DNA from 2 places in the Pararhizobium sp. PWRC1-1 genome. Region 2 is predicted to be linked to the other one. Evidence: riboswitches for the same ligand, from Rfam matches in the RefSeq annotation. Region 2 holds a riboswitch; the other holds the start of a gene.
The links. A riboswitch is a leader RNA that binds a small molecule or an ion and turns the genes downstream of it on or off. The one in region 2 is predicted to bind cobalamin.
Positions count from the first base shown of each region.

Region 1 (14,995 bases), on a different contig from region 2:
GATTGCAGGAAATGTCCTTGCCCATATGCTTGTAGGATAGGTCGTCATTATAGTCGCTGGCTTCGCTCACCTGCAGGATTTCCGAGCAGAGATTGCTCATGGTAATGCGGCCGGCGATCGGGTTTGCCCGGTTCACCGTGTCCTCGAACATGATGTACGGATAGCCGCTCTCGAACTGGATTTCGGCAAGCACCTGGAAGAATTCGCGCGCCTTGATCTTCTTCTTGGAGATGCGGGCATCGTCCGCCATCTCGCGGTATTTTTCCGTCACCGAGATTTCGGTGAACGGCACGCCGTAGACGCGCTCGACGTCATAGGGCGAGAACAGGTACATGTCCTCGTTGTTCTTCGCCAATTCGAAGGTGATGTCCGGAACGACAACACCGAGCGACAGCGTCTTGATGCGGATCTTCTCGTCGGCGTTTTCACGCTTGGTATCAAGGAAGCGCATGATGTCGGGGTGATGGGCGTTCAGATAAACGGCCCCTGCTCCTTGGCGGGCGCCGAGCTGGTTGGCATAGGAAAATGAGTCTTCCAATAGCTTCATCACGGGGATGATGCCGGACGACTGGTTTTCGATCTGCTTGATCGGGGCTCCGGCCTCGCGGATATTGGTCAGCGACAGCGCTACCCCGCCGCCGCGCTTGGACAGCTGCAGTGCTGAATTGATACCGCGGGCGATTGATTCCATGTTGTCTTCAACACGCAGAAGGAAGCACGACACGAGCTCGCCGCGCTGCTTCTTGCCGGCATTGAGGAAGGTCGGCGTCGCCGGCTGGAAGCGGCCGGAAATGATCTCGTCGACCATGTCGCGGGCCGTGGATTCGTTGCCCTAGGCGAGTGCCAGCGCCACCATGCAGATACGGTCTTCGTAACGCTCAAGATAGCGTTTTCCATCAAAGGTTTTCAACGTGTAGCTGGTGTAATACTTGAACGCGCCGAGGAAGGTCGGGAAACGGAATTTCTTAGCATAGGCATGATCGTAGAGGTCGCGCACGAAGTTGAACGAATACTGGTCGAGAACCTCGCGCTCGTAATAGCCTTCGGTCACCAAATAATCGAGTTTCTCTCTGAGATTATGGAAGAACACGGTGTTCTGGTTGACGTGCTGGAGGAAATACTGCTTTGCGGCCAGCCGATCCTTGTCCAGCTGGATCTTCCCCTCGTCGTCATAAAGGTTCAGCATCGCGTTCAGCGCGTGATAATCAATCGCGGTTTCTGTCGCCTTCAAGGGGCGTTCACCAGCGGAATGAGGAAAAGTATTCAACGGTTTTCCGCCCGCATTCCGCGTCAAAGTCTCTGAGACGTCCAAAATCGTTCCAATCCATTGATGACATTGGCGACATCCTCGTCGGTACCCAGAAGCTCGAACCTGTACAGGTACGGCACCCGGCATTTATCCGAGATGACATTGCCCGCGAGACCGAACGTCTCGCCGAAATTGCTGTTGCCGGCGGCGATCACGCCCCGGATGAGGGATCGGTTGTCCGCATTGTTGAGAAAGCGGATCACCTGCTTGGGAACAGCGCCCTTGCCGTCATCGCCGCAATAGGTCGGCAGGATGAGGACGAAGGGTTCGCGCACATCGGGCGTTTCCGCGCCTAGGCTGACAGGAATGCGGGCCGATTTCAGACCGAGCTTGGCGACGAAGCGATGGGTATTTTCCGAAAGGCTGGAATAGTAGACGATCAGGCCCATCGCTTGTCTACCGTGCTTTGGCTTCACTCAGGAAAGTGCGCTGATCTTGTCCGGCCGGAAGCCAGCCCAATGGTCCTGCCCGGCAATCACGACCGGAACCTGCTGGTATCCGAGGCCGATCACCTTTGCAAAGGCGTCCTCGTCCTTGGAAATGTCAACGACCTGATAGTCGATGCCTTCACGATCCAGCGCGCGATAGGTCGCTGTGCACTGGACGCATGAAGGCTTGCTGTAGACGGTAATGTTCATGAGGTTCCTCGTGGGTCTGTGATGTTACTGGCACACGACAGGCTCCGAGCCGCTGCACACGGATCCGATCGTGGGGTCTTGTATTGCGATGCTTGCGAGAGGTTAGGCCTGCGCTGCCGCTCGCGATCCCGCAACTCTTGGTCTGCGAATTCGATTGACTGACATGCCTTCACCCCGAAGCCTTTTTGGCGGGCATCGGAAGAACGCAATCCAAAGCGGAGTCATTCCGCTGCACATCACGCGACCTTCCGGGCACCCCGCCCGTGGACGTTTTGTTTAAGGCAGGTCTCCTGGCTTGCGGGTCGTTGCGTCCATTCCGTCTTCCCAAAGCCTGATGCTCCAGTGACTTGAAATGAAACAGACGCTCGTCGCTTACAGTTGCGGGGGCAGCTCCGGTTTTGCCTAGCCTCAATGGCCAAGCGTACCGCATTCCCTCTTAGCCTCCGCACCTTGCGATTCGGAGGAGCCTTGAACACTATATATGGTATACTACGGGAAAATGTCGTCAATGTGTAGATGTCGGAAACATGCCGTGCAGTGCAGAATTTTCGCAGTATTGTGGATAACGGGGAGTTAACGGCGGGCACAGCAATCGGCTGTGGTAGCGCGGCTGCAGCCCGGGACAGCCGTTCTGCTTTCCGCTATGAGCCACGCCCGTAACCCACCGGCCTGCCGTCGGGTCCGACCGACACCATTACCAATCCGGCTGCCATCCAACAATGTCTCCGACCAAAGCTCGACGGCGACCGTCACCGAACGCCTGCCGGCCGAACAATCTCAGCGACCACGTCGATGATCGAACCGACGTGGATCGGATGCTTGAAGTCTATACGGCGGGATGAAGCAAGCTCGGCGACCGTGCGGCTACGCCGGGACGCCCACCGGCCGGACCCTACATGTAGCAGCCAATTGACATCCTCGAATATTTGTTAGATAGAGTAGTCTGTCTAGTAAGTATTTGAGCAACTTTGATGCGAAAAATCGATCCTGAAAAACATGCTGAACGCCGCCAGACAATCATTGATGCCGCAAGGGCATGCTTCGCCCGGAAGGGCTTTCATGGCACGAGCACTGCGGAAATCTGCGCTGCTGCCGGGATGAGCCCCGGTAACCTGTTTCACTATTTCCCAAACAAGCAGGCGATGATCGCCGCGATCGTCGATGAAGAGGGTGTGTCGACAGCCGCCTATTTCGAGGCGATCGGTCGTGAGAACGATCATTATGCAGCGCTTGTCACCTTCATGGACGTGGTGCTCGACCTCGCCGCTGATACAGCCTTCGCCAGCCTGACGCTCGAAATCGCCGCAGAAGCCGGGCGCGAAGGCGAAATCCGCAGCCGCGTCGAGCGCAACGACAAGGCGATGCGCGATGCCCTTCAAGCCGTGCTGCAAGAGGCCGCAAGCCGCGGCCAGATCGATGCGACGCTTGACGTCCCAGCTGCGACCGTCTGGATCGCTGCGCTGATCGACGGCATCTTCAGCCGGATTGCCGTCGACCCGGAATTCCGGCCGCTGCAGAACCGGAAGATGATGCACACGCTGCTCGACCGTTTCCTGCGCCATGGCATCGCCGCCAGAGAATGCTGAACGTGATGCTGCATCAAACAATTTCCGAGGAGCGTATCCTCGACGTCGATTCCGTGCGCGGTTTCGCCCTGTTCGGTATCCTGACCGTCAATATCTGCGCCTTCCTGTCCCCCTTTTACGGTGCTTCGGTGGCTGATCCATTCTTCACGTCGGAACTGGACATGGCGGTCCGATTTCTCGTCGCCTTTCTCTTTGAAATGAAATTCTATCTGCTGTTCTCGTTCCTGTTCGGCTACAGCTTCACCCTGCAGATGCAATCGGCGGAAAAAGCCGGAGCGGCGTTTCTGCCACGGATCCTGCGGCGTCAGGCTGGGCTGTGGACGATCGGGCTGCTGCACGCCGTTCTCCTGTTCCACGGCGATATCCTTACCACCTATGCTTTCCTCGGCGCCCTGCTTCTCGCCTTTCGGCAAACGCCCGAGGCAAAGGTGCTCAGACTTGCCAAAGGGCTGATCGTCGCGACGGCCCTGCTCTGGGCATCACTGGGGCTCACGCAAATACTGGTACCATCCGCCATCGACCTCTCGACCTCGTTTCGTGATGCCGCCAGGGTCATGGCCGCCTATCGCGAGACGCCGGCAACGGTGATTGCTCAACATCTGCGCGATCTCAGCGAAATTTGGATCGTGATCGGTGTTATGCAGGCGCCTTGCGCCTTCGCGATGTTCCTGGCCGGCATGGCGGCGGGCAAAAGACGGATGTTGGCCGACTTCAAAACGTATGCGCCCTTCTACCGGCGGATGTTGCGGATCGGCCTGCTCGTCGGCCTGCCGGCTTCGGCGCTTTATGCTTATGGCGCTGTCTATCTGGTCGGCTCCGGCTGGGATGTGCTGGGACTGGCGCTCGGCATTCTGCTCGGCCCTTTCCTCACCGCCGGCTATCTCGCCGCTGCGATGATGCTGTTTCAGCGCAAGGCAGGCGAGACCTTGGCCGCAGCGTTGGCACCGGCCGGGCGCATGGCTTTGTCCAACTATCTGCTGCAATCCGTAATCTGCGCCGCGCTGTTCCATGCCTACGGCTTCCGGCTGATGGGACAGTGGCCGCCGCTTGCCGGCCTGCTTGCCGCCTTGGGAATCTTCATGCTGCAACTGGCACTCAGCCGTTGGTGGATGGCGCGCTTTGCCTATGGCCCCTTGGAATGGGGGTTGCGGGCCATCACCATCGCCGCCTGGCCGAAATGGCGGAAAACCAAAGCGATCTGAACAACAAAGGCCCGGAGCATCGGTGGGCCTTTGTTGTTCCCTATCACTATGACCGGCCGCTTACTCGGCGGCGGCAACCGTGCGACGGCGACCGATTGTGGCCTGGGTGAGCAGCAGTGCTCCGACAGCGCAGAGCGCGATGCCCATCGCCATCGGAACGGCCGTGCCATCAAAGAACACCGACGCGATGACCATCGCAACGGCTGCGGTGACGAAATGCAGCGTGCCCATCAGCGACGACGCCGTGCCGGCGATCTCGCCATGCTCTTCCAACGCCAGCACCGCACTTGTCGGGATGACGAGACCGAGGAAGCCGTAACCGACGAACAGGAATGCGGCCATCACCGGAAGCTGGTTGAAGCCGAGGCTCATCACGATCGCCATCACTGCCATGGTCAGCGCGAAGGCCGTCACCGCGATGCGCATGACGCGGACAAGCCCAAAACGTTCCCCGAACCAGCCCGTCGCCTGCGACACCGTAAAGAACGACACGGCATTGATGGAGAAGGCGAAACTGTATTGAATCGGTGTCAGCCCGTAGTAGTCGATCAGCACGAAGGGCGAGTTGGCGAGGTAGACGAGGAAGCTGGAAATTCCGAGACCGCCGATAAAGGTCAGCGTCAGGAAGTTCTTGTCCCTCAGCAACAGCCCGTAAGCCGCCATGGCGCTGCGCAGGCCACTTTCGGCGCGATGTTCCTTGAGGCGGGTTTCCTGCAGTTGCGTCGCCAACAGGATGAGACCGATCAAGGCGGCGATCATCACGGCCCAGAACACCCCGCGCCAGCCGTAGAACGCGATGACGGCACTGCCGGTCAGTGGCGCCAGGATCGGCGAGATGCTGAACACCAGCATCAAGAGCGACATCAGGCGGGCAGCCTGCACGCCGGTGTGCATGTCGCGGACGATGGCGCGCGGGATAACCATGCCTGCAGCGCCGCCAATCCCCTGCAGGAAGCGGAAGGCAATCAGCGTTTCGATATCGCTTGCCAGCGCGCAGCCGATGCTGGCGAACGCGAAAATGCCGATGCCGATGTACAGTGGCGCCTTGCGGCCCCACATGTCGGACAAGGGGCCGTAGACCAGCTGCGCCAGCGCAAAGGAGATGAAGAAGGCAAGCAGGCTCAGCTGCACGATATGGTTCTCGGCGCCGAGGTCTTGCCCGATCGAGGGCAGCGCCGGAAGATACATGTCGATGGCGAAGGGGCCGATGGCCGACAACAGGCCGAGGATGAGGGCAGTCCGGAAGAAGGAGGACGTCATGGGGTCATCTTTCAGAAAACGGCCGCACAAGACCGGACCGGTGTCATGCCGCGTTGCTCTCAAGGGTTCAATGTGATCGTTGCCAAGGTCACGGTGCTTGGGAGACCTCTGCGCCTTTGGCAGTCAGTGTCAAAATAATTGGACATAGATGTAAAATTAGACACCATTGTCTAAAACGTCAAGAGACTTTATGTTTGGCCTATGAAAACCAATCGTGACCCAGTTCCGAAAATGTCCGTGCACAGCCAGCGCGGGCAATGCGCCAAGCGCAAGTCTATTCTGGAAGCCGCCGCAGAAGTGTTTTGCCGTCAAGGTTTTACCGGCGCCAGTATCGACGAGATCGCTGCCGAAGCCTGTGTCTCGCGCCAGACCGTCTACAATCACTACCGGGAAAAAGAGAACCTGTTCACCGCCGTGGTCGAGGACGTGATGGACCGGGCCAACGCCATGCTGTTCACCACGCTGTCGACATTTCCCGAGAAGCCGGACAATTTCGAAGACGATCTCGTCGCTTTCGCCGTTCGCCTTAGCCACAATTGCATCTGCAACCAGGACGGAAAGTTCCTGCGCAAGCTGGTCCAGTCCGAAGGCGAGCGCTATCCGCATCTGTTCGAAAGCTGGCGCCAGCACGGCCCCGGCAAGATCGGCACGGCACTGGCAGCGCTTTTCTCAAGGCTTGCCCACAAGGGCCTGCTGGATATAGACGATTTCGACGTCGCTGCCCGTCAGTTCCTGGCACTGGTCAATGCCGACCTGCAGATGAGCACGCTGTTTGGCGTGACGCCAACGGAAGCGGAGCTGGAAACGGCCGCCCGCAATGCCGTACGGACATTCATGCGGGCCTATGCGCCAGCGCAGGCAAACACGCTGGCGGTCAAGACGGCGTGAATCCCGGTGTCAACTGACGCCGGTAATCATCGAGACTATCTCGTTCTTGTTGGTCTCCGCGGTCCTGCGGATGCCGATCTGCTTACCGCGCCTTAAGACGCAGATCCGGTCAGACAGCTTGAACACCTGATCGAGGCTGTGGCTGATGATGAGCACGCCGATATTGCGCGACTTCAGCGATTGCACGATTTCCTCGACCTTCGCAGTCTCGGCAACGCCGAGCGCTGCCGTCGGCTCGTCGAGCAGGATCAGCTTCTTTGCCCAGCGGGTGGCACGGGCGATCGCTACACCCTGTCGCTGGCCGCCGGAGAGATCGCGGATCGTCGCATGCGCCGACGGAATGCGCACATCGAGTTCTTTCACCAGCTTTTCCGTCTCGGAAATCATCGTGCTGCGATCAAGTAGGCCAATACTGTTGGTGAGTTCGCGTCCGAGGAACATGTTCATATAGACCGTCTGCTGGTCGGCCAGCGCCAGATCCTGATAGACCACCTCGATCCCGTGCGAGCGGGCCATGGTGGCGTTGGACATGGCGACGGTCTCGCCCTCGATGGTGATCGTGCCGGAGGACGGGCCATAGACGCCGGAGACGATCTTGATCAGCGTCGACTTGCCAGCGCCGTTATCGCCAACGAGGGCGACGATCTCGCCGGGATAGATATCGAGCGAAAAATTCTCGATGGCGACGACCGCGTCGAAATTCTTGCGGATGTCTTTCAACTGCAGCACAGGGGCCTGATTATTCATTGTCGTTCTCCTACACCGGCCAGGATTGAGGTTCGCCGAAACCGTTCTCGATGCTTTCGACTTTCGGCATGCCCTTGGATATTCCAGCGACGCCGACGACATAGGCGCGGGTGACGAAGGCCTGTCCGCGGAAACCGAAGACGGCGGTATCGCCGGGCTTCGGTGCTTTCGGTCCACCAGCATCGATCATCGCGTAGTAGTCGATGGCCGATGGCGGCGGCACTTCGACACTGCGCAGCGACGATGCCGCGACCGTCGGCTCGCCTGAGACGATCGCCTTGACATCGTAGTCCGGAAAGATCGGGTCGATGTAGAAGCCGCCGCCGAAGCAATAGGCCTTGCCGCCAGAAAGGTGCGAGACCTCGGTGAGGTAGCAAACGGCCGGAAGCTCCGGCAGGTCCTCGACGACATGCAGCGCCGTCATACCGTGCAGACCGTTTCCGGGTTCACATTGCGTCGCACCTGCATCAGCCAGTCCCTGCAGCAGAACCGAGGATGTCGTGCCCGGTGCATTGACTTCAATGCCGGTGCGTCCGGCCTTCGCCAGCGCCTCGGCAGCCTTGGTCAGCGTCGCCAGATTGTGCGTTGGCAAAACCTTGCGGCTCTTGTGGTCGAACAGCAGCGCCGGAAACGTGGTGATCCCGGCAAACCGTCCGCCATTGAGCGCGTCGAAGGCATCGGCCACGGCTGCGACATCGGCAGCGTCGAAGCCACCCTCATGGCCGCGATAGAAGGTGTCGCCATCAGCCTTGATGCGGGCGAGCAGGTTCTGCGTATAGCCCGCTGCCCAGGCGCCTTCAGCGGCTTCGCCCGCCTTGTCATCGTTGAAGACGGTCCAGTAGTCCGGCTGGAACGCCGCAGCGGCGGCCTTGGCTTCATGGCGGGCAACCTGCTGCAGATGTCCAAGATGGCCGACGCGCAGACCTGCCCGGTGGGTTGCGCGGGCGCAGGCCATGTCGACGGCCACGGACCGATCGATGCCGCCCCGCTGCACGGCGGCGCAGAACGAGCTGGCACGGCCGACCTGCTTGGTCATGGCAAAGATCTTCAAGCCAAGGCGATCAGCCTCGGTCTTCAGTACGCGGGCATTGGCCTCGACAGCATCGAGATCCAGCACATAGGCATTGGCCGGGATCTTTCCCTGCCGGTGCAGCGCGATCGAAGCTTCAAGGAATTTCGGGTTGCGGCGGCGCAGAACGTCGAGAAACATGGGGTATCCTTTCTTCAGCGCAGCTTTTCGCGCAGCGATACGGCCACTGCAGCGAGAATGATAAGGCCACGGACGATCATCTGGTCGGAGACGGAAAGCCCCATCAGGATCAGCCCGTTGTTCAGCATGCCCATCATCAGCGAACCGACGAGCGCACCGACGATCGAGCCCTTTCCACCGTTCAAGAGCGTGCCACCGACGATGACAGCGGCAATCACCGTCATTAGGTCGGTTTCGCCCAGCGTATACTTTGCCGCTTGCAGGCGGCCGGCATAGAGCAGACCGGCGAGCCCTGCGAGCGCACCGCTGATCACCAGCACGGCAAGGCGGATGCGCGGCACGGGAATGCCGGAGACGCTGGCAGCGCGGGCATTGTCGCCAGTTGCCAGCACATGGGCGCCAAACCGGGTTTCACGGAAGATCAGGTGTCCGGCAACGATGGCAATGACCGTCCACCAGATCAGCGAGGGAATACCAAGCAGCGCGCCGGACCCGAAGAAACCGGTGAACGTGCTGTCGGTGACGGGAATGGAGCGCAGGTTGGTGAGCGACCGGGCCACACCGGCAAACAATCCAAGCGTTGCCAGCGTCACCAGAAACGACGGCAGCCGGACATAGGCGACCAAAATGCCGTTGACCAGGCCGATGGCAACCCCTGCCCCGATACCGGCAGCAATGCCGGCGATCATGCCATAGGCGTTAATCGTCACGGCGGCAGCGAGCGCTGCGACCGCAACGGTCGAACCGATCGACAGGTCGATCTCGCCGGCCGACAGCACGAAGACCATGCCGATTGCCATGATCGTGATCGGTGCAGTCTGCAGCACGATGTTGGAGAGATTGCGCACCGTCAGGAACCCGCTGTCCTTCAGCACGATGGCGAAGAAAAGGAAGATCGCCAGAAAGCCGACATAGACGACATATTGCTGGATATTGATGCGGCTGATCATGCTCATCGCCGGGTTGGCGGCATTGCTTGGGGCGCTGGACATAGCGGTTCCTCCGAAGAGCGGGGTATGGACGGGAACTCCTGGCTCCCGCCGGGCAGCGGCGCGTTTTTGTGCGGCCGCTGCGACGATTTCAATCGGCGCTACAACGCCGCGCGTTACACATCACATGTAAAAAACGCTGTAACATCCGGACTCTTCTGCGTAATTTCCATTTTTAGATTCTCATCCAAGGGATTAGGCAGTCGAGCGTCAATGTTTACTTGATGGCTTCGGCAATGGTGGCCGGAACATCCTTGTTGAGCGACTTCCTCCAGCCATCCTTGACCGTGTCCTTGGTGACCGCAAGCGAATCCACCACCAGGAACGGTTCGGCCTGTTTTCCGACCAGCGATCCGGCCGCTGCACGGGCAGCGGTGACGCCGATCGCGTAGGCTTCGTCGGCCACGAGTGCTGCAACTGCGCCGCCCTTGACCATGTCGAGTGCTGCCGGTTCGTTGAGATCGAGCGTAACGATCTTGGTGTGGGTGTTTCCGGCAGCGCGCAGGGCGGAGAGTACGCTCAGCGCAGGCTCCGCCCAGGTCACGTAGATGCCATCAAGATCAGGGTTTTGCGTCACCATCGCCTGGGCGATCTCCTCCGCACGGGCCGGATCGGCCATGCCCGCCTCGGCGGTGATCGTCATGTCGGGATAATCCTGCTCAATCGTCGACTTGAAGGCCTGGTCGCGCTGGTTGGTCACGTAGAAATCGGCATCATGGAAGATATAGCCGACCTTGCCCTTTTTGCCGAGCGCATCGGCCATGGCAACACCGGCCTTATGGCCCATCTGGAACAGGTCGTCCGAGGCGATGGTCACATAGTCCTTGCCCTGCACATAGCCCTGCGGCGAGTTGTCGACGAAGGCGAGCTTGACGCCGGCCTTCAGCGCCGGATCGTAGATCGGCCCGGCGGTTGCCGGATCGACCGGCAGCGACAGGATGATCGACGGCTTCTTGGCAAGCACGGTCTCGACATCGGCCTTTTGGCGCGCGGCATCGAAGCCGGCATCCGTCTGGGCAACAACTTCGACGCCAAGACGCTTGAACTCGTCCTGCGCGCCGCTGTTGACGGCATTGGTGTATTCGCTCATCTCGTGCCAGACGAGGGCGGCAGTGAACTTGCCGTCCTTGATTTTCGTCTCTTCATCCTGCGTCAGCGTGAAGCTTGCGGCCGACGCCGGCTGTTCGCCATGCGGGCCGGTGGTCGCGCCATCGGCGGCAAAAGCATGGGTGGATAGAAGCGCGGCAACCAGCCCCGCCGGGATCATCGACAGCTTGTTCATTATCACTCCTCCAGAATCTTGGGTCGGTGCGCACGAGGCGGCTCTCGGCTCGGCCCGGCGCAACAAATCATTTGGCGGCGTCAAGGACCGACTGCGGCGCATCGCGGTTGAGCGACTGCTTCCAGCCTTCGGAGACATCGGCCTTGGTCACGGTCAGCGCCGGGGCCACGATGAAGGCAGGCGTCTCCTGGCCAAGCAGCGCTTTCAGGCCGGTGGCGGCCATCGTCTGGCCAAGCTCATAGGCCTTGTCGGCAACAAGGGCTACGACATTGCCGCCCTTGACCATATCGAGCGCTGCCGGTTCCGACAGATCGAGCGTCACGACCTTTGTCTTGGTATTGCCAGCACCGCGCAGAGCAGAGAGAACACCTTCAGCCGGTTCGGCCCAGGTCACGTAGATGCCGTCGAGATCCGGGTTCTGCAGCAGCATGGCATTGGCCAGCTCCTCGGCGCGGGCCGGATCGGAAATGCCTTGCTCGGCAACGATCTTGATATCCGGATAGTCCTTCTCGATGGTCGTCTTGAAGGCCTGATCGCGCTGGTTGGTGACGTAGTAGCTGGCATCGTGGAAGATGTAGCCAACCTTGCCCTTGCCGCCGATCGATTTCGCCAGCGCATCGGCCGCCTGCTTGCCCATCTGGAACAGATCATCGGTGACGATGGCGGCATAATCGGTGCCGTGCTTGTAGCCGGCCGGAAGGTTGGAGAGAAAGACCAGCTTGGTCCCGTCGGTCACGGCTTGGCGGAAGGCTTCGGCCGATGTCGTCGGGTCGAGCGGCAAGGCGAGGATGATGTTTGGTTTGGCAGCCAGCGCCGTCTCGATATCGCTGCGCTGGCGCGCGGCATCAAATCCTGCATCCGTCGTCACCACAACCTCGACGCCCGCCTTGGCGAATTCGTCCTTGGCGCCGGCCGAAACCGCATTGATGAAGTCTGACGACGTGTGCCAGAGCAAAGCTGCCTTGTAGCCCTTGCCCTTCAGGCTGGCGATGTCGCTTTGGGAAAGCTTGATTTCGGCGCTCGGCGTCGCGGTTTCGCCAGCCGGGCCGACTGTCTGGGCGTTGGCTGCGGTGATCATTGCGCCGGTCAGAAGCGCTGCATTCAACAAATTCCTGATAAGCATCTTTCTGTTCCCTTTTTCAGATTATCGATGGTTCAGTTTTTCACTCCACGATGCCGCAATAGCGCGCCATGAAGGTGGCGAACGCCACGATCCCGGCGAGATATTCCTCGACATCGACATGCTCCTCGAATGTGTGGCAGTTGCTTATATCGCCGGGCGCGCAATAGACGGCAGGCACACCCAGACGGTTGACGAAGAACGGTGATTCCGACCAGAATGGCGCGCCCTGTATCTTGCCACGCCCGGCCATCGCCTCGCTGACAGCCGCACAAAGCATCGACACTTCCGGCAGGTCCTGTTCGATTTCCGCCGCGGAACCGCCCAGGGCATGGTCGCGCCCTGCCGGATAGGAAATCTCGATTTTGACTTGCGGATCGGCCACTGCGCCGCGAATGACGGCTTCCAGCTCGGCCGCCGCCGCATCGAGTGATTCCCCCGGCAAAAGCTTGCGGATCAGCGACAGCGTGCACTCTTCCGGCACCGCGATAAAACCGCCGCCGGAAAGTCCAGTGATCAACAGGAACCCGCGCCCGATCAGCGGGTGCTCGGCTCGCGCCGAGATCACATCGGAATGCGCCCACAGCGCCGACATCACCGCATGGCTCGCCTTCAGTGCGTCGCGCCCAAGCTCCGGTACGCCGAAATAGGCGGATTTGCCGGTGATCTTGATATCGGCAATGAAGAACCCGATCTGCGCCGGATAAACAGCCAGCTGAGTCGGCTCGACATAGACGGTAAAATCCGGCTTCGCCACCGCGCCGGCCTCGATGCCGGCTGTATACGCCTTGATCCCGGCGGATACGCCGGTGCCCGGCTGGCCGCTTTCCTCATCGCCAACGAAAGCAAAGGCAACATCGCCTTTCAGTTTGATCCCGGCCTTGTCGAGCAGGCTCAGCGCCGCCAGCGAACTGCAGATCCCGGCTTTCAGATCTCCGGCCCCCCGGCCCCAGATCTGCCCGTCGATAGCGGGCGCGCCAAATGGGTCTTCCCGCTCGGTACCAGCCCAATGCTCCCGCCAGCCGTCGACATGCACCGTGTCGGTATGGCCGATGAACAGCAGCCGCTTACCACTGCCATCGCCCCTGCGCTCACCGCGAATGTTCGGCCGGCCCGGCAGGAAATCGGAAACATGGATGCCGCCGATCTTGCGCGCCCGCATCTGGCTTTCGAGAAAGACGACAAAATTCGCCTCGTTGCCGGTAATACTCTCGGCTCCGATTGCGCCGCGCAACAGGGCCATTGCGTCCTCGCGGTCGAGTACGGCGCGCAGTCTTTCCGTCAGGGCGTTCGACGTGCTCATCGCAGGGCCTCCCTGAAGGTCACGGTTTCTGCCGGCGGCAACGACATGCGGCTGTCGGGAGCATCGGCGCCGAACAGCGCATTGTGCAGGTGGCTGAGCCCGATCGCCGCAGCACCAACGATCGCCGCGCGGGGGCCGAGCTGGCTCGCCTCGATATCAACGGGATAGGGAAAGCAGGCCGGCAGGTATTTGCGAATGCGCTCGATCAGTTCCGGGCGCAGGCCGATAGAGCCGCCCATGATCACCTTTTCCGGATTGGCAATGGCCGCGATCGCGCTGATGCCGCGCGCCAGATATTTCGCCGTCTCGTCCAGGGTTGCGGCGGCATGGATATCGCCACTCGCTGCCCGCTCAAAAATCGCCGGAACGGTCGCCGTCTCCCCGGACGCTGCCGCGTAATGGTCCATGATACCGATCGAGGCAGTGACGCGCTCGAAGGCACCGGTGCGCAGCGATTCTGGATCGAAAGGATCGGCGCCGAACGGCAGAAAGCCCAGTTCGCCGGCAGCATTCATCGCGCCGCGCACCAGCTGGCCGCCAACCATCAAGCCGCCGCCGATACCGGTCCCGACGGCGATGAAGGCGAGATTGTCGATGCCCTGCCCCTGGCCCAGCCAGTTCTCACCGAGCACCGCCAGATTGACGTCGTTTTCCAGGATCACGTCGATGCCGAGCGCTTTCTCGAAGGCGGCAGCCACATTCATCGTGTCGAAATCGGCAATGTTCGGCGCCAGCACGATGCGGCCAGTCTTGGCGTCCGGCGCTCCAGGTGCACCGATGACGGCCATGCGGATGCGTTCACGCGGAATAGTGAGATGACTGGCCGCCTGCGCGCAGAGCTCGGCGATCTGATCGACGACGAACTGGCCGCCGCGCCGGTCGGTCGCAACGACTTCCTCGGCAAAGACCTGGCAGGCCAGGTCTGCGATGGCGAGCCTGATTTTGGTGCCGCCGAGATCGACGGCAGCGATATAGGCCGCATCCGGCACGAGTTCGTAGGTCACGGCGGTGCGTCCGACATGGCCACTGGTACGCCCCGTCTCGCGTACCCAGTCATCCAGTTCCAGCTGGCGGACGATTTCCGAGATGGTCTGCTTGGAGAGCCCCGTCTGCTTGGAAATCGAGGCGCGGGATATCGGCCCGTTCTGGATGATCGCCTCCATCACGGCCCTTTGGGAAAACTTCCGGGAGATGCGCAGGGTTTCGCTCACAGTCACCTCAATTAATTCGTTCTGTCACCGAACTATCAATCTAAGCGCTCAATGAGTCAACAGGAAAATGACACGCCGATTGATATTGCGCAGAAGGTTTGGCTCCACTTCCCTACCTGCGAGCCCTTTGATCCAATAGATTTTTCCATGAGTAAAAACTTGAGCTTATATTATTGATTTAAAACATTATTTTTAGCATGATAAAAAGGCGCCGTTTCCAGTTTGTTTGATGCGTGGCCAGCGGCAGAAT
Region 1 covers NZ_JAFCXE010000029.1:37,045-52,039, forward strand. The annotation lists partial or broken gene nrdE (class 1b ribonucleoside-diphosphate reductase subunit alpha) at 1-1,231, opposite strand, end outside; gene nrdI (class Ib ribonucleoside-diphosphate reductase assembly flavoprotein NrdI) at 1,291-1,698, opposite strand; gene nrdH (glutaredoxin-like protein NrdH) at 1,726-1,947, opposite strand; cobalamin riboswitch at 2,211-2,433, opposite strand; gene ACP7E0_RS30450 (TetR/AcrR family transcriptional regulator) at 2,919-3,533, shown strand; gene ACP7E0_RS30455 (DUF418 domain-containing protein) at 3,539-4,735, shown strand; gene ACP7E0_RS30460 (multidrug effflux MFS transporter) at 4,796-5,995, opposite strand; gene ACP7E0_RS30465 (TetR/AcrR family transcriptional regulator C-terminal domain-containing protein) at 6,197-6,883, shown strand; gene ACP7E0_RS30470 (ATP-binding cassette domain-containing protein) at 6,893-7,630, opposite strand; gene ACP7E0_RS30475 (alanine racemase) at 7,641-8,840, opposite strand; gene ACP7E0_RS30480 (ABC transporter permease) at 8,855-9,832, opposite strand; gene ACP7E0_RS30485 (substrate-binding domain-containing protein) at 10,047-11,111, opposite strand; gene ACP7E0_RS30490 (substrate-binding domain-containing protein) at 11,179-12,234, opposite strand; gene ACP7E0_RS30495 (M20 family metallopeptidase) at 12,275-13,534, opposite strand; gene ACP7E0_RS30500 (ROK family transcriptional regulator) at 13,531-14,745, opposite strand.
Region 1: another riboswitch for cobalamin. It lies ahead of nrdH (glutaredoxin-like protein NrdH); the one in region 2 lies ahead of cobU (bifunctional adenosylcobinamide kinase/adenosylcobinamide-phosphate guanylyltransferase).

Region 2 (14,995 bases):
TTCGGTCTTACCGAGCCCGGCCTTGACCTGATCGACATAGTCGCGGCCGCGTGGTCCGAAAATCTTGTAGAGGTTCTTGACCTCGATTGCGTGACTAGCCATGGATCACCTCCGAGTGCTTTTGCAGACGCTTGCCATAGGCCTGGCTGGTGCGGTCAAAAATGATGGCGATCGCAACAAGCGCGAAACCATTGAAGAAGCCGACGGTGAAGAACTGGTTGTTGATCGCCTGGAGCACGTTGCGGCCAAGACCGCCGACGCCGACCATCGATGCGACCACGACCATGGCCAAAGACATCATGATGGTCTGGTTGATGCCAGCCATGATGGTCGGGAGCGCCAGCGGCATCTGAACATTTTTCAGCCGCTGCCAGGATGAGGAGCCGAAGGCGTCGGCTGCTTCCAGCACTTCCTTGTCCACCAGCCGTATCCCTAGATTGGTCAGGCGGATCATCGGCGGAACGGCATAGATGACGACGGCGATCAGGCCCGGAACCTTGCCGATGCCGAAGATCATCACCACAGGGATCAGATAGACGAAGCTCGGCATCGTCTGCATGACGTCGAGGATCGGATTGATGATCGACTGGGCGCGCTCGGAGCGGGCCATCAGGATACCGATCGGCAGGCCGACGATGATGGCGATGAACGTACAGACCGTAACCATGGCCAGGGTCACCATCGTGTCGTTCCACAGGCCAACGAGGCCGATCAGAAACATCGAGACGATGGTGCCGATGGTAATGCGCAGGTCGCGGCTGCCGTAATAGACGATGGCCACCATCACCGCCATGATAACGATCCAGGGCGAGCTGACGAACAGCTTTTCGAGATAGTTCAGAAACCATTGAAGCGGCTGGACGAGGGCATCGATGATATTGACATACTCGCGGACGAGGGCCTTGAAGCCATCATCGACGCTTTTTCGAGCCATTCGTATCGTCGTATCGTCGATCGCCGGAAATTTACAAAGCAGATCTGGCAAGTAACTGCATATTGCCATGTCGTTCCCCTTTTAACCGGAAGTTTTATAATGCCGGCCGCGTCATCATTGCCTTGTTCAGGCCTTCGCGCAGACTTGGGTGGCTTCTTTTCGAACCCCGGCATGTGGAAAATGTGACAGCTTTTCGTCACAAGCGACTATGCCGTTTGCGACGATTTTCGTTTTCATATCCATATCTGATGGAAATACCGGCGGCATTTCGTGTCGCCGGCATCGGGGTCTCGTGTCTTCCGGCGCTGTGGCAGCGTGCCGCATTATAGGCCGAAAGCCGGCAGCGAAGTCTACTTCGCTGCCGCAGGACAAGCCCTTAGAGGGCTGCCTTGACCTTTTCGGCAACGTCCGGTGCGACCCACTTGGTCCACATGTCCGGATAGGTTTCCAGGAAGTACTTGGCCGCGTCTTCGTTGGTGCCCTGGTTGTCAGTCATCCAGGCGAGAACCTTGTTGACGGTGCCGTTATCCCACTTGCGGACCTTGACGTAATCCATGGCGACGCCGGCCTTTTCGGAGAAGGCCTTGGTGACGACCGTATAGACGTCCGAGGTCGGATAGGAGTTTACCTTCGGATCGGCGCAATCTGGAACGGCCGTACAGGCATCCCAGTCCGCCTTGTTGTGCTCGACACCGAAGCTCAGTCGCGTCATCTGATACTTGCCGAGGATGGCTGTGGGAGCCCAGTAGTAGCCGAGCCAGCCCTGCTTCTTTTCAAAGGCGTTGGAGATCGATCCGTCAAGACCGGCAGCCGAGCCCGTATCGACCAGTTCGAAACCCAGCTTCTCAGCGCCCAGTGCCTTGTAGAGGTTCGCGGTCGAAACCTGGCAATTCCAGCCCGACGGGCAGTTGATGACGGCGGCCTTCGAAGCGTCTTCAGGGGCCGGGAACAGTTCCGGATGTTTCAGCGCGTCCTGAACTGTCTTGATGTCCGGGTGAGCGTCAGCCAGGAACTTCGGGATCCACCAGCCTTCGACGCCACCTTCGCTGAGCAGCGGTGCAGCTTCGATCAGCCGGCCTTCCTTGATGGCGGCGTCGAGTGGCGTGCGCACGGCATTGACCCACAATTCGGGCGCCATGTCGGGCTGGGCTTTTTCGTTCATGGAGGTGAAGGTCGGCATGGTGTCGCCGGTCACCAGCGTAACCGTGCAGCCGTAGCCGTTTTCAAGAATATACTTGTCGACATGCGCGGCAACGCCGGCCGATGCCCAGTTCATTTCTGCGATGCTGACTTCGCCGCATTCGGCGGCTTGAGCGGAACCGGCAAGCGCATAGAGGCCGGCAGCGAGAATTGTGGAAGCGAGGAGCTTCTTCATGTTTAAGACCTCCCAGTCTTATGCAGCCAAAATCGTGGGGTCCATCGGGATACTGCATCTCCCGGAAACCCAATCGTTCAGGTTGAAGCAGGCCGGGGGGCTCTTGTGGCAAGGCCAATCTTTCATCCCCGCTGCGACGGCGTTGGAGCTTTATTGTCTGGCCGCCGAACTCTGTCGCCAGCCATCTCTCCTTTGTACCGTTAAGGTCAGCGTAAGTATTCCACTGGAGAAATCAACCTCCGGAATCGTCTTAAGCCATGCAGGCGGCGTTTGCGGGGTCTGGAAGGGGCCACGCAAGCTGTTGAATTTAATGAGCCGGGCAAGTTTTTTGTGCAAATGCGCCCCTCTATGGCGCAAAATTAGCGCTGCTTCACACAAGAGTTGCGGAGCGTGTTTTATCCCGGACAAATTCTGTTCCGTATGCGCCTTCGCATTGTTTTTCATCCGGCATGAAAAAAAGTGAAAAAAACACGTAATTCATCTTTGGTTAAGCTCTCACTAACCATCCGGTAACACTGTCAGGCTAATTGTTTTCCTGCGGCGGGGGATACTTGGCCGCCCGGCTGGATTAGGTTTTGCGTCCCGGCCGGAGCGATCTCCGGGTGTATGCCGGAGCGGCCATGTGTAGCTTTGGCAGACCGCACGGTTCCGGAAGGAACGGGTGCGGTTTTCGCGTTTACGGCATATCGTTTTTGCGGACAGGCACAAAAAAACCGCGCCCTTCAAACAAGGGCGCGGTTCGAAGTGTCAGTCTGGGAGTGGGGGTCAGCCGACGCTGCGTGTCCGGATGAAGCCGAGCGGGCCGAAGGGTGCGGACATGACCGTGTTGCGAACACGCGACTGGCTCTCGGGAACCTTCGAGTTCCAGGCGATCTGAACGAAATTGGGCTTGCTGAAGATGAACAACATCTGGGTGTGACCTTGGGTGTGGAGCGCCGTTCGCTCCGTGCTTTGATGCTGCTGATATAAGCCTGTTTTGGCGGAATACAACGAGTATTTTTGCCACGTGATGTCGCTTTTTGGATGGTCTGATATGCGTCCCATACAAGCCTTGCAGCGACCTGAAATATCGCGTGAAAACCGGATGCCAAACACGGCGGAAATGCGGCGGAATATGGCTTTTCTTGCGGTGGCTGCAATGCTAGAGGAGGCCTCATGACAAAGACGATCATGCTCCAGGGAACCGGCTCGGATGTCGGAAAAACGGTACTCGTGGCGGGGCTCTGCCGCATCGCTGCCAATCGTGGCCTGAAGGTCGCGCCGTTCAAGCCGCAGAACATGTCGAACAATGCAGCGGTTTCGGACGACGGCGGCGAAATCGGCCGGGCCCAGTGGCTGCAATCGATGGCGGCGCGCATTCCATCATCGGTGCATATGAACCCGGTTCTCTTGAAACCCCAGTCGGAGACCGGCAGCCAGATCATCGTCCAGGGCAAGGTGGCGGGGCAGGCGAGAGGCCGCGATTATCAGGCTTTGAAGCCGAGGCTGATGGGCGCCGTCATGGAAAGCTTCGAAATGGTGCGGACAGGCCTCGATTTGGTTGTCGTCGAAGGGGCTGGATCGCCCGCCGAAATCAACCTGCGCGCCGGCGATATCGCCAATATGGGATTTGCCACCCGCGCCAACGTTCCGGTTGTTCTCGTTGGCGACATCGACCGCGGCGGCGTCATCGCCTCGCTGGTCGGCACCCACACCATTCTGTCCGGCGAAGATCGTGCCATGATCAGCGGCTATATCATCAACAAGTTCCGGGGCGACGTGTCGCTGTTTGACGATGGGATTGCGGCGGTCGGCAGTTTTACCGGCTGGTCCTGTTTCGGCGTCGTGCCCTGGCTGAAAAGTGCCGCCCGCCTGCCGGCTGAAGATTCCGTGGTTCTGGAAAAGCTGGCGCGAGGGACGGGCAGGGCGTTGAAGGTCGCCGTGCCGGTTTTTTCGCGCATCGCCAATTTCGATGATCTTGATCCGTTGGCTGCCGAACCCGAGGTCGATCTCGTTTTTGTTCGCGCCGGCGAGCGCATTCCCGCTGACGCCGGTCTGGTGGTTATTCCGGGATCGAAGGCGACGATTGCCGATCTCGCCGATTTTCGCGCGCAAGGATGGGACCGTGATCTGCAGGCGCATGTGCGGCGTGGCGGCCGTGTCATCGGTATCTGCGGCGGCTATCAGATGCTCGGAAACCGGGTTGCCGATCCGCATGGCATCGAAGGCAATGTCGGTGAGATCCGCGGGCTCGGCCTTCTTGCGGTCGAAACGGAGATGGCGCCGGAGAAGACGGTGCGCAACAGCCGCGCCCGCTCGGCGATCTACGATGTGGCGCTGGAAGGCTACGAAATTCACCTCGGCCGTACCACCGGTGCCGACTGTACCCGGCCGGCTGTGATTATCGACGGCCGCCCGGATGGAGCGGTCTCCGCAGATGGCATGGTCAGCGGAACCTATCTGCACGGGCTGTTTGCCAGCGACGCCTATCGTGCAGCGCTGCTCAAAAGTTTCGGCATCGAAGGCGGCGGCGAAAACTACCGGCTGTCGGTTGACCGTGCGCTCGACGATGTCGCAGCCGAGCTGGAAGCCGTGCTGGAGCCGCGCTGGCTCGACAGCCTGATGTCCTGAGCCGAAGCGAACCCTTTTAGATTTCTCCGGATGCCTCGCGGCGTCTGCGGTCAAGCTCTTCGCTGTAACGGCGCAGCGTATGGCTTTCCGTCAACAGGCCAACGACGCGCCGTTCGATGAGATTGTTGACCACGGCCAGCCCATCGCTCTCCGTGGTGTCGAACAAGGCGGCTGCCTGCTTGGCGTTCATGTTCGGCTGCAGGAAATCGTTTGGGAGGCGGATGAAGCCGGAAAGGCCCTGCTTTTCCTCGCTGGCCTCGATGGGGCTGGCATAGACTTCGGGAACCTGAATGATGCCGGCATATTTTGCGCCGTCGACGACGACGACCCGTTGTGTCGATCCAAGCGGAAAGTCTCTCCGGAAATCCTCCAGCGTTGCCTGAATGTCGATCGTGCGGACATCGGTGCGCATCAGGCGGCCAACCGTCAGGTTCCTGATCCAGCCGACATCATGGGCGCTACGGATGCTTTCGCCGCGCAGGTGAAAACGCCATGTGGCGAATGAGTAGCCGAAGGTGGTCCGTACGACGAGTGATGAGGTGATCACGGCTGCCAGAACAAGGACGGTGATCGGAAAGTCGCCGGTGATTTCCAGTGCCAGGAATGTCATGGTCAGTGGCCCGCCGATAATGGCGACCGCCAGCGAACTCATGCCGACGACTGCGTAGATGACTGGCGTCAGCGTTGCGTGGGAAAATATGTAGGGCGCGGAAAAAGCAAACAGCTTGCCGAGCAGCGCGCCCATGAACAGCGAGGCAAAGAACAGGCCGCCGCGAAAGCCGGAGCCGATCGAGACGGCCGAGGCGAGTGATTTCATCAGGAACAGGCCGATCAGCATCGGGATCGCCGGCGAACTGGCGAGATTGAGATGCAGGGCGCCGTGACCGGCCGAAAGCACTTGCGGCGATACCAGTGCCAGAAGCCCGACGACGATGCCGCCGAGCGCCGGGCGCATGGGAGCAGGGATCGAGCTGCGGCGGGCAAGCCCCTCGATCAGCGAGACGCCCTTCATCAAAAGAATGCCCATGCCGGCGCAGAGGCAGCCGAGCAACAATGCCGGCAGATAGTCGGCCGGGACGACGGCGCCGAACTGACCGACATCGATGGTAAAATCGCCCGCATACAGCCATCTGGCCACGAGATTTGCGATCAGGGCGGAAACCACGACCGGTGTCAGCGACACGATCGTATAGGTGCCGATGATCAGCTCGAAGGCATAAAAGGCGCCCGTCAACGGTGCATTGAATGCGGCAGCGATGGCACCGGCGGCGCCGCAGCCGACCAGGGTGCGCAGGTCCGAGCGGCGAAGCTGCAGCGAGATGCCGAGTTTTGACGCAATGCCGGATGCGAGCTGCGTATAACCGGCCTCAAGCCCGACGGACGCACCAAAACCATTGGAGATCAGGTTCTGGATCGCAACGATAATGCTATCGGTCAGAGACAGGCGGCCACCATGCAGCGCGTTCGCCTCGATCGGGTCGACCATCGGCTTCTTGCGCCACGACGCCAGAACGACCATCACCAGGCCGAGAATGATCCCACCGGCCACCGGCGCGATCAATATGGAAATTTCGCCCTGCAGATTGCTGGAACTCAGCCTTTCGTCATCGGCAATGCCGAAGATCAGGCTGTGCAGGCGGCTCGATATGATGCTCATCGCGGTGACGGCAAGACCCGACGTAACACCGACGATCATGCCCGCGACGACCAGGCCGAGTTCGCTCCGCCGCGCAAAGGCCCGCATGCGCCCGAGATCGAAAAGCAGCGAGAGATAGCCGAGCCGCCGCAGGTTAAGTTTCGGAATCATCTTCAGCTTCATTGCCTGGCCATCCTGTCTCTGCGCCGTCGTGGGCATTTCCGCTTTTCTTCGAATTGCGAAAACGGCCTGTCTTTTTTTCTACGCAATTTCGGACGCAAAACCGCTGCGCACTTCCGCTGGAATTGCTCTAGAAGGCATGGTCTGGGAGATCAAGCTTAGTCTTGCCGAGGCCGGGCCAAACCATGGCGGCGAGTGAGTGCCGCAATTGACTTGATCCAGGCGAGCGCCTAATCATCGGTCATTGGATGGTTCCCGATATGCCGTTTGCATGTCGGGAGTAAATGGGAATGCGACGGGCCGGACCCAGACCGGGCGTCCTTATCGCAGCCGACCCCGCGACTGTAGAACGGTCAGGGTTCGCCATCCGGGAAAGCCGATGTTACCGGACTGTCCGTATTCGCGGCAGCGGCATGGATCGGCCCAACCGGAAAAGCCACTGGAGTGACGTCACGATCAGCCGGGGCCGGACGCCTCTATTATCTACGAATCGTCCACCTCTTCGTGATGCCCGTCGATTGCGGTAACGCAATCTGGCGCAAAACACTCCGGGAAGGCGAGGCGAACCCGTTCGTCCCATTTGGGGCGTGGCGCCGTGAGCCAGGAGACCTGCCATCCTCAAGGGCCCCGTTTTAGATTGGGGTTCGCCCAACCCAGGGAGAGATACTCCCGATGCCAGCACGGAGGTTGTCATGGCTTTATCATCCCGTCCCCGGAACGGCCTGTTTCGCGTTGCCGCGAATGCTGGTTTTCGTGAGCCAAGAATTCTTGTTCTTTCCGGCGCGCGCTGAGGCCGGGATCATTTCATGACATCGATACAGTCAGGCAGCGTGCTGGTTCTGGGCGGCGCCCGTTCCGGCAAATCCACCTTCGCCGAAAAACTCGTGACGGCGTCGGGTCTGCGCATGCATTACGTCGCGACCGGAAGGGCTTGGGACGACGAGATGCAGGCAAGGATTACCGAGCATCGCGATCGCCGCGGACCAGAGTGGCAGACCCATGAAGAGCCTCTCGATCTTGCCGGCTGCCTGAAGGCGATCGATGCGCCTGATCGCATCGTTCTGATCGATTGCCTGACGCTCTGGGTCACTAATCTGATGATGGAGCATCGGGATATTGCGGCGGAATTTAAACGGCTTGCGGCCTATGTGCCGCAGGCAAAAGCCCGGCTGGTCTTCGTTTCGAACGAGGTCGGCCTGGGCATCGTGCCGGAAAACCGGATGGCGCGTGACTTTCGCGACCATGCCGGCCGGCTGCACCAAATCGTTGCGGAGATATCCGCAGACGTCTATTTCATCGCGGCTGGATTGCCGCTGAAAATGAAGGGTTGATCCATGACTATTGAAAAGGCCGTCCACGGCAAGATCCCGGCGACCGTCATTACCGGCTTTCTCGGTGCCGGCAAGACGACGATGATCCGCAACATCCTGCAGAATGCTGGCGGCCGCCGCATCGCGCTGATCATCAACGAATTCGGCGATCTTGGCGTCGATGGCGACGTCCTGAAGGGCTGCGGCGCCGAAGCGTGCAGCGAGGACGATATCATCGAGCTGACCAATGGCTGCATCTGCTGCACCGTCGCCGATGATTTCATCCCGACCATGACCAAACTGCTGGAGCGCGAGAGCCGCCCGGACCATATCATCATCGAAACGTCCGGTCTGGCGCTGCCACAGCCGCTGATCGCAGCCTTCAACTGGCCGGATATCCGCACGCAGGTCACCGTCGATGGCGTCATCACCGTTGTCGATAGTGCAGCTGTTGCGGCCGGACGGTTTGCCGACGATCATGACAAGGTCGATGCGCTGCGCGTCAACGACGACAATCTCGATCACGAAAGCCCGATCGAGGAACTGTTCGAAGACCAGCTGACCGCGGCCGACCTGATCATCCTCAACAAGACCGACCTGCTCGATTCGACCGGCCTTGCCTTTGTCCGCAACGAGGTCTCTTCGCGCACCCACCGCAAGCCGACGATGATCGAGGCGAAGAACGGCGAGGTTTCCGCCGCCGTCCTGCTCGGCCTTGGTGTCGGCACCGAAAGCGACATCGCCAACCGTAAATCCCATCACGAGATGCAGCATGAGGCCGGCGAGGAGCATAGCCATGACGAATTCGACAGCTTCATCGTTGAACTGGGGTCCATTACCGATCCCGCCAGTTTCATCGAAAAGCTGAAGCGGATCATCGCAGAGCACGACGTGCTGCGCCTGAAGGGCTTTGCCGATATTCCCGGCAAGCCGATGCGCCTTTTGATCCAGGGCGTCGGCGCCCGCATTGACCAGTATTTCGACCGCCCCTGGGCTGCCGGCGAAGTGCGCCGCACGCGCCTGGTCGTCATCGGCCTGCACGACATGGATGAAGCGGCCGTGCGTGCTGCGATCGCTGCGGCGGTTTGACAATGGTGAGCGCGGCGTACCCCCCTCTGTCCTGGCGGACATCTCCCCCACAAGGGGGGAGATCAGCTGTGGCTGCCTCGCGCTCAAATTTCTTGGTGCAAGCGTCCCGGCACCGCGCGGCCCCGATCTTCCCCCTTGTGGGGGAGATGTCACGGAGTGACAGAGGGGGGTATCGCTGCCTTTGGGGAATACCATGCATCTCCTCCTAGCTCAGAAAGGCACGATTACCGACGGCGAGGAAGCGATCGATCTCGGTCAATCACCAGCCGATATCCTGTTCCTGTCGGCAGCGGATACCGAGCTTTCGTCGATTGCTGGCGCGCACCGCACGCGTGGAGGAAAGTCGAGCCTGCGGGTGGCAAGCCTTCTGACGCTCAAGCACCCGATGTCGGTCGATACCTATGTCGAGCGCACGGCGCGTCATGCCAAGCTGATCATCGTTCGCCCACTCGGCGGCGCCAGCTATTTTCAATATGTGCTGGAGGCGCTGCATGCAGCCGCCGTCACCCATAAATTCCAGATTGCCGTGCTGCCGGGCTGCGACAAGCCCGATCCCGGGTTGGAGCCGTTCTCGACCGTCTCTGCGGAAGACCGCAACCGCATGTGGGCCTATTTCACCGAAGGCGGCGCCGACAACATGGCGCGGCTGCTGCGCTATGCCGAGGCGCTGATCGACGGCGCGGAAAAACCGGAATCGGCAGCACCGCTGATGAAGGCGGGGATCTGGTGGCCGGGGCAGGGTGTGATCGGGGTCGAGGCTTGGAAAAAGGCCGCTGGGTTTGCTGCTTTCGGCGAGATTTCCCCCTCTGTCAGCGCTGCTGACATCTCCCCCTCAAGGGGGGAGAATGGCCTGCCGCACCCGGACGAGCCGGCAGCTTTTACTGTTGCGGCGAATTTACTGAAGGAGCGAGAGCTGTCACCAGCGATCTCCCCCCTTGAGGGGGAGATGCCCGATAGGGCAGAGGGGGGTATGCTTCCGGGAAACAAGAGCATCCCCTCCCATTTGAAGCCGGTAGCGGGAGAGGGACTCGAACCCCCGACAGTCGCCCTCTGCTTCTACCGTGCGCTGGTCCAAAGCGGCGAAACAAAACCTGTCGAAGCCCTGATCGAAGCGCTCAGTGCCGAAGGTTTGACAGTGCTGCCGGTGTTCGTGTCCAGCCTCAAGGATGCCGTGTCGATCGGCACGCTACAGGCGATCTTCGGTGAGGTACCGCCCACAGTGGTGATGAATGCGACGGGGTTTGCTGTTTCCGCGCCCGGCGCCGACCGTAAGTCGACCGTGCTTGAATTTTCCGATGCGCCGGTCCTTCAGGTGATCTTTTCCGGCTCGTCGCGGGCCGCATGGGAATCCTCGCCGCAGGGCCTGATGGCTCGCGATCTGGCGATGAACGTGGCGCTGCCGGAAGTCGATGGCCGCATCCTGTCGCGGGCCGTCTCGTTCAAGGCAGCGGCTGTCTATGACACCGATGTCGAGGCCAATATCGTCGGCCACGAGCCTCTCGCTGACCGCGTCGCCTTTGCGGCCAAGCTTGCGGCAAACTGGGCGAGGTTGCGTCAAGCGGCACCGGCTGAGCGCCGCGTGGCGATCATCATGGCGAACTATCCCAATCGCGACGGGCGGCTTGGCAATGGCGTCGGCCTCGATACACCGGCCGGGACGATCGAAGTGATGAAGGCGATGGCCACCGAAGGCTACGGCATCGATTCCATCCCTACCGACGGCGACGCGCTGATCCGCCACCTGATGGACGGCCCGACCAATTCGGTACGGGCGGATTGTCAGATCCGCGAAACGCTTTCGTTGAATCAATACAACACCTTCTTTGCGTCCCTTCCCGTTCAGATTCAGGCTGAAGTCACCGGCCGATGGGGCGAACCGCAAAGCGATCCGTTCTTCCGCGATGGCCAGTTCGCCTTGCCGCTCACGCGCTTTGGAAAAACACTGGTCGGCATTCAGCCGTCACGCGGCTACAATATCGATCCGAAGGAAACCTATCATTCGCCGGATCTCGTGCCGCCGCATGGTTATCTGGCTTTCTATGCGTACCTCCGCCGTGAATACGGCGCTCATGCCATCGTCCATATGGGCAAGCACGGCAATCTCGAATGGCTGCCGGGCAAGTCGCTGGCGCTGTCGGAGACCTGCTATCCGGAAGCTGTCTTTGGCCCGATGCCGCATCTCTATCCGTTCATCGTCAACGATCCGGGCGAGGGAACGCAGGCCAAGCGCCGCACCAGCGCCGTCATCATCGACCACCTGACGCCGCCGCTGACGCGGGCCGAATCCTATGGTCCGATGAAAGACCTGGAAGCGCTGGTCGACGAATATTATGACGCGGCCGGCGGTGATCCGCGGCGTCTCAGGCTGCTCAGCAAGCAGATCCTCGAACTGGTGCGCGATATCGGCCTTGATCATGATGCCGGTATTGCCGGCACGGACGGCGAGGACAAGGCGCTCGAAAAGCTCGATGCCTATCTCTGCGATCTCAAAGAGCTGCAGATCCGCGATGGCCTGCATATCTTTGGCGTGGCGCCGGAAGGCCGCTTGCTGACGGATCTGACGGTTGCCCTGGCAAGAGTGCCACGCGGGCAGAGCGAGGGCGGCGACCAGAGCCTGCAGCGGGCGATCGCGGCGGATGCGGGCCTGAGATTTTCCACATTGATCTCCCCCACAAGGGGCGAGATCAATCAGGAGCGTTCTTTCGACCCCCTCGACTGCGTCCTCTCAGATGGTTGGCTTGGCCCCAAGCCGGCCATCCTTGCCGAAGTCTCGGACGCCCCGTGGCGCACTGCCGGCGACACCGTCGAGCGCATCGAGCTGCTGGCCGCCCGGTTCGTCTCGGGCGAATTGCCGTGCCCGGATGACTGGATTGCCACCCGGGCCGTTCTTCACGAGATCGAAACCCGCCTCAAACCCTCCATTGTCCAATCCGGCCCCGCCGAAATCGCCGCCCTGATGACCGGTCTCGACGGCCGTTTTGTCGCTCCCGGCCCCTCCGGTGCGCCGACGCGCGGGCGGCCGGATGTGTTGCCGACGGGGCGCAACTTTTATTCGGTCGACAGCCGGGCCGTGCCGACGCCTGCGGCGTTCGAACTCGGCAAGAAATCGGCCGAGCTGTTGATCCGCCGCTATCTGCAGGATCACGGTGACTGGCCGACATCGTTCGGGCTCACCGCCTGGGGCACATCGAACATGCGCACGGGCGGCGACGATATCGCCCAGGCGATGGCGCTGATCGGCACCAAGCCGGTCTGGGATATGATGTCGCGCCGCGTCACCGGCTATGAGATCGTGCCGCTGGCGGTGCTCGGCCGACCGCGCGTCGATGTCACCTTGCGCATTTCCGGCTTTTTCCGCGATGCCTTTCCCGAGCAGATCGCCCTGTTCGATACGGCGATCCGCGCCGTTGGCGGGCTCGAAGAGGATGATGCCGACAATATGATTGCCGCCCGCATGCGGGCGGAAACCAAACGGCTGGCGGCTGCCGGCGTTGCGCCGAAGGAAGCATCACGGCGCGCCTCCTACCGTGTCTTCGGGGCGAAGCCCGGCGCCTACGGGGCCGGGTTGCAGGCACTGATGGATGAGGGCGGCTGGGACAATCGCGCCGATCTTGCCGACGCCTATCTCACCTGGGGAAGCTATGCCTATGGGGCTGGGGAAGACGGCAACGCCGAGCGCGGGCTTCTCGAAGCGCAGCTGAAGACCGTCGAAGCCGTCGTCCAGAACCAGGACAACCGCGAGCACGACCTGCTCGACAGCGACGACTACTACCAGTTCGAAGGCGGCATGAGCCTGGCCGTCGAGCAGATGGCCGGCACGCGCCCGACGATCTATCACAATGACCATTCGCGTCCGGAAAAGCCGGTGATCCGCTCGCTGGAAGAAGAGATTGGCCGGGTGGTGCGCGGCCGCGTCGTCAATCCGAAATGGATCGAGGGCGTCATGCGCCACGGCTACAAGGGCGCCTTCGAGATCGCCGCCACGGTCGACTACATGTTTGCCTTCGCGGCAACGACCGGCGCTGTTCGCAGCCATCATTTCGAGGCGGTCTACCAGGCCTATGTGATGGACGAGCGCGTCCGCCGGTTCATGGAGGACAAGAACCCGGATGCGCTGCGCGAAATGACCGACAAGCTGATGGAGGCGATCGACCGCGGCCTCTGGTCGCCGCGCTCCAACTCGGCCCGGTTCGAGTTGCAGGGGCTTTCGACGGCGGCCGAGTAACGGCGCTTCGCCAATGACAAAAACAAACGAATTCGCAGAGGACACACAATGAGTGAAGACGACGTACAGACAACCGAGACCGGCCCAGTCCACGATGAGGCACGCCACGCCATGAAGATGGCGAAGAAGAAGACCGCGCGCGAAAAGATCATGGCGACGAAGACGGACCAGAAGGGCCTGATCATCGTCAATACCGGCAAGGGCAAGGGCAAATCGACGGCCGGTTTCGGGATGATCTTCCGTCACATCGCCCATGGCATGCCGTCAGCCGTCGTCCAGTTTATCAAGGGCGCCTGGGAAACCGGCGAGCGCGACCTGATCGAGAAGCATTTTGGCGATGTCTGCCAGTTCTACACGCTGGGCGAAGGTTTTACCTGGGAAACGCAGGACCGTTCGCGCGATATCGCAATGGCGCAAAAAGCCTGGGAGAAGGCCAAGGAACTGATCCGCGACGAACGCAATTCCATGGTTCTACTCGACGAGATCAATATCGCGCTGCGCTATGACTATATCGATGTTGCCGAAGTGGTGCGGTTCCTGAAGGAAGAAAAGCCGCACATGACCCACGTCGTGCTGACCGGCCGCAACGCCAAGGAAGAATTGATCGAGGCTGCCGACCTCGTCACCGAGATGGAGCTGATCAAGCATCCCTTCCGCTCCGGCATCAAGGCGCAGGTCGGAGTCGAATTCTAAGCGGCTCTGCTTTTACCAGCCAAGCCAGATCCGGACCGGGTGGCCCGGATCTGCCAGGAGCTTGATCGCCAGTGCGATGCAGGTGACGACCAGAAGCGGCTTGATGATCTTGGCGCCGTTCTTCATCGCAAAGCGTGAGCCGACCTGCGCGCCGACAAATTGGCCGACGCCCATCACAAGGCCGACCTTCCAAAGGATCACGCCGTACAGCCCGAACACGATGAAGCCGCCGACATTCGAGCCGAAATTCAGGAATTTCGTGTGCGCCGTCGCCTTCAAGACGCCGAAACCGGCCAGTGTCACGAAGCCCAGCATGAAGAAAGAGCCGGTGCCCGGGCCGAAGACGCCGTCATAGAAGCCGATCAGCGGAACGAAGATGAGGCCGAAAAGGAAGGGTGTCATCCGGCGTGTCTGATCGACGTCGCTGATGTTCGGCTTGAGACCGAAATAGAGCGCGATGGCGATCAGGAAGAACGGCAGCACCGTCTTGAGAACGTCGCCGGGAACGATCGTCGCCAGCGCAGCACCCAGCGCGCCGCCAATCATGGCAAGCGCCGCCATCGGCAATTGTTCGACAAGGTTGACATGGCCGCGCCGCGCATAGGCGATGCTGGCGGAGCCCGATCCGAACAGCGACTGCAGCTTGTTGGTGCCCAGTGTTTCGAGCGGCGGAATGCCGGCGATCAGCATGGCCGGTATGGTGATCATGCCGCCGCCACCGGCGATGGAATCTATGAAACCGGCAAGGAAAGCGGCTGCAAACAGGAAGGCGAGGAGATGGGGAGCAAGATCGTGCACGGGGAGACTCGGACAGCCAGAGCGGATGAAAATTCAGCCACTGTGTGTCAGAGGTTTGCCGGAAATGCAAAGGCCGCCGAAAGGACCACGCTGGCCCTTCCTGAAAATCATGACGGGTTTGTGCCCTATTTGAAATGTGCCTCGG
Region 2 covers NZ_JAFCXE010000026.1:39,140-54,134, forward strand. The annotation lists gene ACP7E0_RS29065 (quaternary amine ABC transporter ATP-binding protein) at 1-102, opposite strand, end outside; gene ACP7E0_RS29070 (ABC transporter permease) at 95-1,003, opposite strand; gene ACP7E0_RS29075 (ABC transporter substrate-binding protein) at 1,311-2,309, opposite strand; gene ACP7E0_RS29080 (hypothetical protein) at 2,308-2,772, shown strand; gene ACP7E0_RS29085 (hypothetical protein) at 3,075-3,218, opposite strand; gene ACP7E0_RS29090 (cobyric acid synthase) at 3,465-4,919, shown strand; gene ACP7E0_RS29095 (chloride channel protein) at 4,936-6,726, opposite strand; cobalamin riboswitch at 6,968-7,366, shown strand; gene cobU (bifunctional adenosylcobinamide kinase/adenosylcobinamide-phosphate guanylyltransferase) at 7,542-8,066, shown strand; gene cobW (cobalamin biosynthesis protein CobW) at 8,070-9,134, shown strand; gene cobN (cobaltochelatase subunit CobN) at 9,328-13,359, shown strand; gene cobO (cob(I)yrinic acid a,c-diamide adenosyltransferase) at 13,408-14,052, shown strand; gene ACP7E0_RS29120 (TSUP family transporter) at 14,065-14,850, opposite strand; gene ACP7E0_RS29125 (DUF1488 domain-containing protein) at 14,976-14,995, opposite strand, start outside.